Linked DNA regions of Nitrobacter winogradskyi Nb-255. The protein of the gene in region 1 binds, or shares a complex with, the protein of each later gene. Links are inferred from orthologs where the notes say so. Each region holds a gene or a part of one and is shown on either strand. Other genes may lie near its edges.

The links.
Region 2: the proteins of accD (region 1) and accC are in contact, whole or in part, in a solved structure (PDB 8UXZ), measured with the Escherichia coli proteins. The link is inferred for Nitrobacter winogradskyi Nb-255 from one-to-one orthologs.
Region 3: the proteins of accD (region 1) and NWI_RS02030 are in contact, whole or in part, in a solved structure (PDB 8UXZ), measured with the Escherichia coli proteins. The link is inferred for Nitrobacter winogradskyi Nb-255 from one-to-one orthologs.
Region 4: the proteins of accD (region 1) and accB are in contact, whole or in part, in a solved structure (PDB 8UXZ), measured with the Escherichia coli proteins. The link is inferred for Nitrobacter winogradskyi Nb-255 from one-to-one orthologs.

What each region holds. Positions count from the first base shown.
Region 1 is NC_007406.1:63,780-66,848, forward strand. What follows is about bases 1-2,976. They hold accD (acetyl-CoA carboxylase, carboxyltransferase subunit beta), read right to left. Parts: upstream 1,981-2,976; coding sequence 1,021-1,980; downstream 1-1,020. Other genes in these bases: NWI_RS00275 (bifunctional folylpolyglutamate synthase/dihydrofolate synthase), read right to left, coding at 1-1,024; trpA (tryptophan synthase subunit alpha), read right to left, coding at 2,287-2,976. Outside these bases: more of trpA, read right to left, coding at 2,977-3,069.
Region 2 is NC_007406.1:1,921,516-1,924,466, reverse strand. What follows is about bases 94-2,951. They hold accC (acetyl-CoA carboxylase biotin carboxylase subunit), read right to left. Parts: upstream 2,272-2,951; coding sequence 916-2,271; downstream 94-915. Other genes in these bases: aroQ (type II 3-dehydroquinate dehydratase), read right to left, coding at 2,824-2,951; accB (acetyl-CoA carboxylase biotin carboxyl carrier protein), read right to left, coding at 2,297-2,782; NWI_RS09155 (sensor histidine kinase), read right to left, coding at 94-739. In the rest of the region: more of NWI_RS09155, read right to left, coding at 1-93. UniProt on the Escherichia coli protein: This protein is a component of the acetyl coenzyme A carboxylase complex; first, biotin carboxylase catalyzes the carboxylation of the carrier protein and then the transcarboxylase transfers the carboxyl group to form malonyl-CoA.
Region 3 is NC_007406.1:438,889-441,831, forward strand. Bases 38-2,887 are described here. They hold NWI_RS02030 (acetyl-CoA carboxylase carboxyltransferase subunit alpha), read right to left. Parts: upstream 2,019-2,887; coding sequence 1,056-2,018; downstream 38-1,055. Other genes in these bases: NWI_RS02025 (L,D-transpeptidase family protein), read right to left, coding at 38-732; xerD (site-specific tyrosine recombinase XerD), read right to left, coding at 2,254-2,887. Outside these bases: more of NWI_RS02025, read right to left, coding at 1-37; more of xerD, read right to left, coding at 2,888-2,943. UniProt on the Escherichia coli protein: Component of the acetyl coenzyme A carboxylase (ACC) complex. First, biotin carboxylase catalyzes the carboxylation of biotin on its carrier protein (BCCP) and then the CO(2) group is transferred by the carboxyltransferase to acetyl-CoA to form malonyl-CoA.
Region 4 is NC_007406.1:1,920,626-1,923,427, reverse strand. Bases 1-2,709 are described here. They hold accB (acetyl-CoA carboxylase biotin carboxyl carrier protein), read right to left. Parts: upstream 1,744-2,709; coding sequence 1,258-1,743; downstream 1-1,257. Other genes in these bases: NWI_RS09135 (DsbA family protein), read right to left, coding at 2,626-2,709; aroQ (type II 3-dehydroquinate dehydratase), read right to left, coding at 1,785-2,255; accC (acetyl-CoA carboxylase biotin carboxylase subunit), read right to left, coding at 1-1,232. In the rest of the region: more of NWI_RS09135, read right to left, coding at 2,710-2,802. UniProt on the Escherichia coli protein: This protein is a component of the acetyl coenzyme A carboxylase complex; first, biotin carboxylase catalyzes the carboxylation of the carrier protein and then the transcarboxylase transfers the carboxyl group to form malonyl-CoA.

The DNA.
Region 1 (3,069 bases):
GTCGCGACACCCGCTCCTCGAGATCGCCGAGCGCCGCCGCCGCGATCCGCCCGCCATCGGCATTGTGCCCGCCGTCGAGCCAGAGCTCGGCGTCGCGCGGCGCCTGATCCACGATCCGGCCGGATGTCAGCCGCTGCATCCGCGCCGGCCATTCCGCGCCGGTGACGCCGCGCTCGAACGCCGTTGTCTCGATCGAGAAGCGATCCTGCGCCCGCAGCGTCGCGATCGCGAGGCCCGCATTGTCGAACTGATGCCGGCCGAACAGCCGGGGCGCGGCGAGGTCGAGCAGGCCGCTTTCGTCCTGATAGACCAGTCGTCCGTGTTCCGCGTGGACGTGCCAGTGCTGGCCGGCCGCGTGCAGCGGACTGCGCATCCGCTTCGCCCGCTGCTCGATCACAACTTCGGCTTCGGGCGACTGCTCCGCGCAGATGACGGGCACGCCAGGCTTGATGATGCCGGCTTTCTCGCCGGCGATCTCCGCCAGCGAGCCGCCCAGAAACTCGACGTGATCGATGCCGACGGGCGTGATGACGCTCGCCAGCGGCGTCTCGACCACGTTGGTGCTGTCGAGCCGGCCGCCGAGGCCGACCTCGAGCAACAGCACGTCGGCGGGACTTCGTGCGAACAACAGAAAGGCCGCCGCGGTCTTTATCTCGAAAAGGGTCAGCGGCTCGCCGCCATTGGCGCGCTCGCATTCAAGCAGCGCGTCGCGCAGGGCATCGTCGGCAACCAGCGTTCCGGCCAACCGCACGCATTCGTTGATCCTCACCAGATAGGGCGAGGTAAAGACATGCACGCGCAAACCGGCGGCCTCGAGGATCGCGCGCAGGTAGGCGACGGTGGAGCCCTTGCCGTTGGTGCCGGCGACGTGAATGACCGGCGGCAACCTGCGTTCGGGATGATCGAGCCGCTCAAGGACGCGCCACATCCGGCCGAGCGTGAGATCGATCCTTTTCGGATGCAGCTTCGATATCCGCGCAACAGCATCGTCGAGCGGGCTTTGCCGGGGCGGAACAGCGCTCACGCCGGAGGCGCGGCAGGCGCCGCCGGTGGAGCTTCCTGAGTCGCGGCAGGCTCGTCCGGCTCATCCGGCGGAACGGGAGCGGAGGGTTCCGGCTCCTGCTCGATCATTTCCGGCGCCTTGGTCAGCAGCCGGCACACCCGCGCCAGCGTCGGCCGCAACTCGTGACGATGCACCACCAGGTCGATCATGCCATGGTCGCGCAAATACTCGGCCCGCTGAAAACCGTCCGGCAGTTTCTCGCGGATGGTCTGCTCGATGACGCGGGCTCCGGCGAAGCCGATCAGCGCGCCGGGCTCCGCGATCTGAACGTCCCCGAGCATCGCATAGGAGGCCGTGACGCCGCCGGTGGTCGGATTCGTCAGCACTACGATGTAGGGCTGCCTGGCCTCGCGCAGCATCTGCACCGCGACGGTGGTGCGGGGCAGCTGCATCAGCGACAGCACGCCTTCCTGCATCCGCGCGCCGCCCGACGCCGCGAACACGATGAAGGGGCACCGTTTCTCGACCGCGAGTTCGAGCCCCCGCACGATCGCCTCGCCCGCCGCCATGCCAAGCGAGCCGCCCATGAAATCGAAATCCTGCACCGCGACCACGACGGCGGACCCTTCCAGCCTGCCGAACCCGACCTTCACGGAATCATGGAGTCCGGTTTTGGCGCGCGCGTCCCTGATGCGGTCGACATACTTGCGCTCGTCACGGAATTTCAGCGGATCGGCAGTTACCTCCGGCAACGCCACATCGTACCATGTCTCGTTGTCGAAGATCGACTTCAGCCGCGCATCGGCGCTCATCCGCATGTGGTAGTTCGATCCGGGGATGACGAACTGGTTGCTCTCGACGTCCTTGTAGAACACGAGCTGCCCGGTGTCGGGACACTTGATCCAGAGATTATCCGGCGTTTCCCGCTTGAGGATATTGCGGATTTTCGGCCGGACAACGTTGGTCAACCAATTCATGCCTTACTCCGTAACACCGCACCATCTGGCGACGGCCCGAACCTTCTCCCCTTGCGGGACAGGGTGGCAAAGCACCGCGAGGCAGGGTGCGAGCCGGGTGAGGGTTCTTCTAGAGCCTTTTCGCTTCTGATGGAATCAGAAGCGAGGCTCTATAATCTTGATTTGACGCGTTTTCTTCACGCGAACCGGTATCCACTTTGCTCGAAAACGCTCTATCGCAATCAGGATGACGGGACGACCCCTCACCCACCTCGCCGCATACATGCGGCTCGGTACCCTCCCCCACAAGGGGAGAGGGAAAAAAGCCTATTCCGCTGCTTGCCGCGCCGACCGCACGCCCTCGGCCAGCGCCGCCGCGAGAGAGGCGACCGCCTGGACGGTTCCGGACGTCGCCTTGCCTTCGGCGTCGAGGCTGGCGCTGAGCGCATCGACCAGCGCCGAGCCGACCACCGCGCCGTCCGAGCGCTCGGCAATGCCGCGCGCGGCATCCGGAGTGCGGATGCCGAAGCCGACGCAGACCGGCAGGCTCGTATGGCGCTTGATGCGCCCGACCGCCGCGCCAACCGCCGTCGAATCCGCCGCCGCGCTGCCGGTGATCCCGGTGATCGAGACGTAGTACACAAAACCCGACGTATTCGCGAGCACCGCCGGCAGACGCTTGTCATCCGTCGTCGGCGTCGCCAGGCGAATGAAATTCAATCCGGCTTTCATCGCCGGGATGCACAACTCGGAGTCTTCCTCCGGCGGCAGGTCGACGACGATCAGGCCATCGACGCCCGCCGCCCTGGCATCGTCAAGAAATTTCTCGACGCCGTAGATGTAGACCGGATTGTAATAGCCCATCAGCACGACCGGCGTCGAATCGTCGTCCTTCCGAAACTCGCCGATCATCCGCAGCGTGCCGGTCAGGGTCATGCCCGCATCGAGCGCGCGCCGCCCGGCCGCCTGGACCGCCGGACCATCCGCCATCGGATCGGTGAAGGGCATTCCGATTTCGATGATGTCGGCGCCGGCCCTGGGCAACGCCTTGATGATGGCGAGCGAGGTCGCGGGGTCCGGATCGCCGGCCATCAGAAAAGTGACGAAGGC
Region 2 (2,951 bases), 1.9 Mb from region 1 along the record:
AGCGCAGGTCGTGGCTGACGATATAGGCAAAACGCTGGATTTCATCGTTGGCTTCCCGCAGATCGCTGGTCCGCTTCTCGATGGTCGATTCCAGATTGAGATTGATATCGCGCAGCCGGGCGTTAGCCAGGTCGCGTTCCCGGTTCGACCGCCGCACAAGGTAGATCGAGAGCCCGGCAAACAGCACAACGAGCCCCGAGCCGACGCTGGTAATCAGCGCCGAACGCGATTGGCTGGCATCGGCTGACGCCGTCCGCGCCGCGAGCAGACGATTTGCCTCGGTTCGCATCTCGTTCCCCAGATCGCGAATCTGTCGCGTCGCGTCCTGACCAGCCTCTCGTCGCGCGCTCTCAACGGCCTGATCCAGCCGGTTCGTCAGCGCGAGATCAATGCTCTGCCGCAACTGCTCGATCCGCTGACTGGTCAGCGGGACCATTTGCTGGAGCCGCTGTTGCTGGTAGGGATTCTCTTTGGTCAGTACCCTCAGCCGTTCGAAGCTCAGCGGAATCCGGCCTGATGCATCTTCGAACGCAGCCCGGAATTCCGGGCGCTGCGTCAGCAGAAAGCTGCGCTGCGAACTTTCCGCGCGCTGTATCTGTAACTGGGCCAGTGAAATTTCATTCTCGACTTCCATGCTGCGGAGAACCCAGCGAGTGTCGTCGCGCGCCTTGTTGACAAGATAAATGGAAATGACGCTGATCAGCGTCAGAACCACCAGACCTGCCGTCAGCAGGAGCAACTGGCTGAGCGCGGGTCGTGACGTCCTGGCTCTTGGCGCTACGATTTCATCGTATTCGGATCGAGACAGTCTGAATCGCCCCCGCGCGTTTACCGGCCTTTTGCTAAACCCCTCAGCGCGCAATCGGTTCCGTGTCTTTTGTTCCTAAAACAATCCCGGTCCGGGCTCGAAACGGCTCAGGCTCCTTTTAGACCGCCGCTGGAGAGATACTGCTCCAGCCAATGGATATGGTAGTCGCCGTCGATAATGCTCGCTTCGCGGACCAGCGCCCGGAACAGCGGCAAGGTGGTCTCGACGCCTTCCACGACCATCTCGTCGAGGGCTCTGCGCAGCCGCATCAGGCATTCGGCGCGCGTCTTGCCGTGCACGATCAGCTTGCCCACCAGCGAGTCGTAGTAGGGCGGGATCACATACCCCTGATAAACGGCGGAATCGATCCGGACGCCGAGCCCGCCCGGCGGATGGAATTGCAAAATCTTGCCAGGAGATGGGCGGAAGGTAACGGGGTTTTCCGCGTTGATTCGGCACTCGATGGCGTGGCCGTTGACGGCGATTTCCTTCTGGGCGGCGGGAAGGTCGCCGCCGGCGGCGATGCGGATCTGCTCCAGCACGAGATCGATGTCGGTGATCATCTCGGTGACGGGATGCTCGACCTGAATGCGCGTATTCATTTCGATGAAATAGAATCTGCCGTCCTCGTAGAGGAATTCGACCGTTCCGACGCCGAGATACTTTATCTCGCTCATCGCCTTGGCAACGGTCTCGCCGATCTTGTTTCGGGCTGCCGCCGTCAACGCGGGCGATGGACCTTCTTCCCAAACCTTCTGGTGGCGGCGCTGGAGCGAGCAGTCGCGTTCTCCAAGATGAATGGCGCCGCCGCGCCCGTCGCCAAGCACCTGGATTTCGATGTGGCGCGGCTTCTGCAAGTACTTTTCCAGATAAACGGAGGCGTCGCCGAACGCCGCTCGGGCCTCGTTCCCCGCGGCCGAGATCGCCATCATCAGGTCGTCGGGCGTCTTGACGATCTTCATGCCGCGCCCGCCGCCGCCGGCGGCCGCTTTCACCAGGACAGGAAAGCCGATCGCCTTGGCGATGGCCATGGCGTTGTCATCGGGACCGATGCCGCCATCGGAGCCCGGAACCACGGGAATGCCGAGGCGCTTCGCGGTCTTCTTGGCTTCGATCTTGTCGCCCATGAGGCGGATATGTTCGGCCTTGGGGCCGATGAAATGCAGGCGATGGTCAGCGAGGATTTCGGCGAAACGGGCATTCTCGGACAAAAAGCCGTACCCCGGATGCACGGCCTCGGCGCCTGTGATCTCGCAGGCTGCCAGCAGCGCCGGGATGTTGAGGTAGCTGTCCTTCGTCGTCGGCGGCCCGATGCAGACGCTTTCGTCCGCGAGGCGGACATGCATGGCGTCGGCGTCGGCGGTGGAATGGACCGCAACGGTCGCGATACCCAGCTCCTTGCAGGCGCGCAGGATGCGCAGGGCGATCTCGCCGCGATTGGCTATCAGGATCTTATCGAACATCACTGCGTCCGCGGTTCGAACGGCGTCATTCAATGATGACCAGCGGCTCGCCGAACTCGACGGGCTGGCCATCCTCGACGAGAATCTGCGTGACGGTGCCGGAGCGCGGCGACGGGATCTGGTTCATGGTCTTCATGGCCTCGATGATCAGCAGCGTCTGGCCTGCGGTGACCTTGGACCCGACCTCGATGAAGGGTTTTGCGCCCGGTTCCGACGCCCAATAGGCCGTTCCGACCATCGGCGATGGAACCATGCCGGGATGCTTGCTGATGTCGGCCGCGCCTGCGGCCGGCGAGGGGGCTGGCGCCGGCGCGGCCTGATAGGTGGCCGGTATCGCTGCCCCGACGGTGACGTTGCGTGCCACACGGACACGAAGTCCATCACGCTCGATTTCGATCTCCGTGAGCCTGGTTTCGTCGAGCAGGGCGGCGAGTTCGCGGATCACGTCGCTCTCCTCGCGCAGATCGTTGCCGGTTTTGTTTTTTGCGGGTTCTCCGGGCTGGCGGGACATGATCTCGATCCGAAACTTTCTGTGAGAATGACGCTGATGTGTCAGGATTTAACTTTGTTCGACGGGTCTACCGCGCCGATCTTGGCGGCAAGGCCATTGATCGCGAGCCGGTAGCCGTCAATTCCGAAGCCTGACAGGCTTGCGAACGCGGCCTTGGCCGTGAAGGAGT
Region 3 (2,943 bases), 380 kb from region 1 along the record:
CGCCGGATCGAACACGTACTTACGCTCGCAGAATGCGACCTTCGGTTCTTGACGCGTTACCTCGAAATGATCGTTGCCTTCCTTGATCATCTTCCAGAACGGCATGTTCGGATTGTTGCGGTGCTTCGCAAGATTCGCAGCCGTCATGCGGAACGGATAGGCTTGGAGCTGGAAGGCGCGCTGACCGCCGAAGAACGACTCCCGCCCCACGGCGTAGATCTCGGCGATCTGCTCGTCGGTCATGGCGTAGCATCCGCGCGAGGAACAGTCGCCGTGCACCATCAGTTGGGAACCGGTGCGTCCCAATGACTTGTCGAACTCATTGGGGTAGCCGGTGTTGAAAGAGAGGTAATAGGAGGAGCGCGGGTTCATCTGCGCGGGCGTGATGCTGTAGAATCCCTCCGGAGCCTGACGGTCTCCCTCGCGCGTCTTGGGGCCGAGATCTCCGGACCAGCGGCAGATCGGGTAGCTCTTGAGCAGTGCGAACTTGCCGGATCGGTCCTGCTTCCAGACTTCGAGCTCGGCCTCCTGTTTGAACAGCCGAATCAGGATCGGCGATTGCAGTTCCATGTCCTTCGCGGTCATGGCCGCGACGAGCTTGGGCGAGACCGGCCGGTTGGCCTTGGCGTTGCTCGCGAGTGAGGCGTCGTCGGTGTTGCAGCCGGCCAGAAGCGCGCTGCCCATCAGCACGGCGGAGGTCATGATCGTGCGAGCGATCGAACGATTGATCAAAGCAAAGCTCCGCTAGGACGGGCAAGCCTGCACCCCGAATTCATGGCGTCGTGCCCCAAGCCATTGAATAAAATAATATCCTTAAGCATCTGTGCTCGCAAGCCGAGCGGAACCGAACGAGGTGAACTCCGACCTCGATGGTGAATGGAGACTAAATATTCCGGACGGGGCTGAATTAGGGCGCTTCGGCGGCTTCCGGAAAAGCCGTGTTCTTGAACGGAGCACACCCGGAAGGGTCATGGATTTCCGGCTGAACCCGTTGACCTGTCGATCCCGTAAAGAGGGCCGGAATGCGTTTCGCCGGAAGAAAGCGCAGCGTGCGCTCAGCCCAGTTTACGCCCGATATCGATAAACTTCTGACGGCGCTGCTGACGAAGCGAATCACGGTCGAGGTTGCGCAGATCGTTCAATGCGCCGGCGATGGCGTCCCCGGTCAGCGCGATAACGGCGGCGGGATCGCGATGCGCGCCGCCGGCCGGTTCCTTGAGGATGGCGTCGATCACGCCGAACCGCAGCAGATCCTGCGCGGTGATTTTCATGTTGGTCGCGGCTTCCTGTGCCTTGCTGCTGTCGCGCCAGAGAATCGACGACGCCGCTTCCGGCGAGATCACGCTATAGATCGCATGTTCCAGCATCAGCACGCGGTTGGCGGTCGCGATCGCGATCGCGCCGCCGGAGCCGCCTTCGCCGATGATCACGGCGATATTGGCGACGCCGAGCGACAGGCACGCGTCGGTCGAGCGGGCGATCGCCTCGGCCTGGCCGCGTTCCTCGGCGCCGATGCCGGGGTAGGCTCCGGCGGAATCGACCAGCGACAGCACGGGAATGTCGAAACGGTCGGCCATATCCATCAGCCGGACCGCCTTGCGGTAGCCTTCGGGGCGCGCCATCCCGAAATTGTGCTTCAGGCGGCTTTCAGTGGTTGCGCCTTTCTCCTGTCCGATGACGCAGATGCTTTCGCCGCGGAAGCGTCCGAAGCCGCCGATCAGCGCCTCGTCCTCGCCGAACTTGCGGTCGCCGGCCAGTGGCGTGAACTCGGTGATCAGGCCCTTGACGAAATCGGAGAAGTGCGGGCGCTGCGGGTGCCGCGCCACCTGGGTTTTCTGCCAGGGCGTCAGGTTGGCGTAGAGATCCTTCAAAGCCTGCGCGGCCTTCTCCTCGATGCTGGAAATTTCCTCGCTAATGTCGCTGCCCGACGCGGCGAGCGCGCGCAGTTCGTCGATCTTGGAATCGAGCTCGGCGACGGGTTTTTCGAAATCGAGGTAGCTGCGCATGGGATCGGGCATTCCAGCAGTATAGAGACGGAGGCGCGTGGAGGGGAAATCTGTCGAGGAGAGAGAAAGGTCCTTTTATTCAAATATTTAGGAGACAGGTAAAACGTGTCTTCGAGGGCGGGTCAAGTGCGGGTGGTGCGAGCGCTCTTTCGCGGCTGATCAGCGTTGAGTCAAGGGCGAAGCGGGGCGCGCGGAGTTGAGGCCTTCGGCGGTGGGGCCGCGGAATGGCGTTCGCGATGAGCACCGGTCATGCTTCCGCCAGCGGGTGCAGATCGCGCACCAGGCTTTTCAGGCGCTCTTCCACGACGTGCGTGTAGATTTGCGTGGTCGAGATGTCGGTATGGCCGAGCAGGGTCTGCACGATCCGCAGGTCCGCGCCGTTGTGCAGCAGATGGCTCGCGAAGGCATGGCGCAGCACGTGCGGCGAGACCAGCCGTGGCGCGAGGCCGGCCGCCGCCGCGAGTTCCTTCAGCTCGCGCGCAAAGTGCTGGCGTGTCAGGTGGCCGCTTTCGCCAAACGACGGAAACAGCCAGCTCTGTCGCGGCGACGCGGCCTTCCCTGCGCCGCGCTGATCCGCCATCGTCTGGAGATAGTCGGCCATCGCCTGTCGCGAGGCGTTGTTCAGCGGCACCAGCCGTTCCTTGTCGCCCTTGCCGCGCACCACGATCATGCGGGCGTCGCGCCGCGCCGCCGACAGCGGCAGGGAGACCAGTTCGGAGACGCGCAGGCCCGTAGCGTAAAGCACTTCCAGCAGGCAATAGAGCCGCGCCGCGCGCAATCGCCGGGCAGGTGGGGCGTCCAGAGATTCGGCGTCCGCCTTCGCGCGCCCGAGCAGGCGGTCGACATCCGCTATCGACAGGACTTTGGGCAGGCTGCGTCCGCGCTTTGGCCCTGAAAGGATAGCCGCGGGGTCGTCGCTCCTGACGCGCTCGCTCAG
Region 4 (2,802 bases), 1.9 Mb from region 1 along the record:
TCCACGACCATCTCGTCGAGGGCTCTGCGCAGCCGCATCAGGCATTCGGCGCGCGTCTTGCCGTGCACGATCAGCTTGCCCACCAGCGAGTCGTAGTAGGGCGGGATCACATACCCCTGATAAACGGCGGAATCGATCCGGACGCCGAGCCCGCCCGGCGGATGGAATTGCAAAATCTTGCCAGGAGATGGGCGGAAGGTAACGGGGTTTTCCGCGTTGATTCGGCACTCGATGGCGTGGCCGTTGACGGCGATTTCCTTCTGGGCGGCGGGAAGGTCGCCGCCGGCGGCGATGCGGATCTGCTCCAGCACGAGATCGATGTCGGTGATCATCTCGGTGACGGGATGCTCGACCTGAATGCGCGTATTCATTTCGATGAAATAGAATCTGCCGTCCTCGTAGAGGAATTCGACCGTTCCGACGCCGAGATACTTTATCTCGCTCATCGCCTTGGCAACGGTCTCGCCGATCTTGTTTCGGGCTGCCGCCGTCAACGCGGGCGATGGACCTTCTTCCCAAACCTTCTGGTGGCGGCGCTGGAGCGAGCAGTCGCGTTCTCCAAGATGAATGGCGCCGCCGCGCCCGTCGCCAAGCACCTGGATTTCGATGTGGCGCGGCTTCTGCAAGTACTTTTCCAGATAAACGGAGGCGTCGCCGAACGCCGCTCGGGCCTCGTTCCCCGCGGCCGAGATCGCCATCATCAGGTCGTCGGGCGTCTTGACGATCTTCATGCCGCGCCCGCCGCCGCCGGCGGCCGCTTTCACCAGGACAGGAAAGCCGATCGCCTTGGCGATGGCCATGGCGTTGTCATCGGGACCGATGCCGCCATCGGAGCCCGGAACCACGGGAATGCCGAGGCGCTTCGCGGTCTTCTTGGCTTCGATCTTGTCGCCCATGAGGCGGATATGTTCGGCCTTGGGGCCGATGAAATGCAGGCGATGGTCAGCGAGGATTTCGGCGAAACGGGCATTCTCGGACAAAAAGCCGTACCCCGGATGCACGGCCTCGGCGCCTGTGATCTCGCAGGCTGCCAGCAGCGCCGGGATGTTGAGGTAGCTGTCCTTCGTCGTCGGCGGCCCGATGCAGACGCTTTCGTCCGCGAGGCGGACATGCATGGCGTCGGCGTCGGCGGTGGAATGGACCGCAACGGTCGCGATACCCAGCTCCTTGCAGGCGCGCAGGATGCGCAGGGCGATCTCGCCGCGATTGGCTATCAGGATCTTATCGAACATCACTGCGTCCGCGGTTCGAACGGCGTCATTCAATGATGACCAGCGGCTCGCCGAACTCGACGGGCTGGCCATCCTCGACGAGAATCTGCGTGACGGTGCCGGAGCGCGGCGACGGGATCTGGTTCATGGTCTTCATGGCCTCGATGATCAGCAGCGTCTGGCCTGCGGTGACCTTGGACCCGACCTCGATGAAGGGTTTTGCGCCCGGTTCCGACGCCCAATAGGCCGTTCCGACCATCGGCGATGGAACCATGCCGGGATGCTTGCTGATGTCGGCCGCGCCTGCGGCCGGCGAGGGGGCTGGCGCCGGCGCGGCCTGATAGGTGGCCGGTATCGCTGCCCCGACGGTGACGTTGCGTGCCACACGGACACGAAGTCCATCACGCTCGATTTCGATCTCCGTGAGCCTGGTTTCGTCGAGCAGGGCGGCGAGTTCGCGGATCACGTCGCTCTCCTCGCGCAGATCGTTGCCGGTTTTGTTTTTTGCGGGTTCTCCGGGCTGGCGGGACATGATCTCGATCCGAAACTTTCTGTGAGAATGACGCTGATGTGTCAGGATTTAACTTTGTTCGACGGGTCTACCGCGCCGATCTTGGCGGCAAGGCCATTGATCGCGAGCCGGTAGCCGTCAATTCCGAAGCCTGACAGGCTTGCGAACGCGGCCTTGGCCGTGAAGGAGTGATGACGGAAGTCCTCGCGCGCATGAATGTTGCTGATATGAACTTCGACGGTCGGAATTTTGACCGCGACCAGCGCGTCGTGAAGTGCGATGGAAGTGTGCGAGTAGCCGCCGGCGTTGATGACGATACCGGCTGCGTTCTTCGCATGAGCTTCGTGAATGAAATCGATCAGCTCGCCCTCGCGGTTTGACTGGCGGCAATCCGCGGCCAGTCCAAAATTTTTGGCCGTTTCGGCGCAAAGCTGTTCGACGTCGGCAAGGTTGGCGTGGCCATAGGTATCCGGCTCTCGGGTCCCGAGCATGTTAAGGTTCGGGCCGTTGAGCACGTAGATCGTCTTGGCCATCTGAAATCCTGAAAATCAGCCATTTCCGCCGCCGAACGCCGGAGTTCGGGCCGTTATATGTAACAAGAACGTCAAGGGGAAGCCTGAACAGTCCCTGATTCGGCTTGAGATATCTCGCGCTGTTTGCGAGGATTCATGGAGAACATACGGAAATATCTCGTTAACCGACCTTGGGCATCGCGACGGGGCATACGAGCGTACCAGATAGCCAGTTCCCGCGCCCCTGAGGGAGCCTCTCAAACGACCACAGGAAGGGGAGAAACGTCGAGAGGGATTCGGAGCGCTCATGCGAAGCGGTTACCCGGCGTTCGATTCCAGGCCCCCCGGTGAGCGCTGGTTCAAAAGCGCTGATTCAAACAGGGACGCGCCATCAACAGGAGGCTTTGCCGCAGCGCGCCGTGTTGATTTTCTCCTTGAGGTTCTCGAGACCCACGGCTCCCACGACGACCTGCTTGCCGATGACGTAGCTTGGCGTTCCATTCATTCCCATGGATTCGGCAAGCTTGAAGTTCTCTTCGAGCGTGGCGCGCACCTCGGCGCTCGTCAT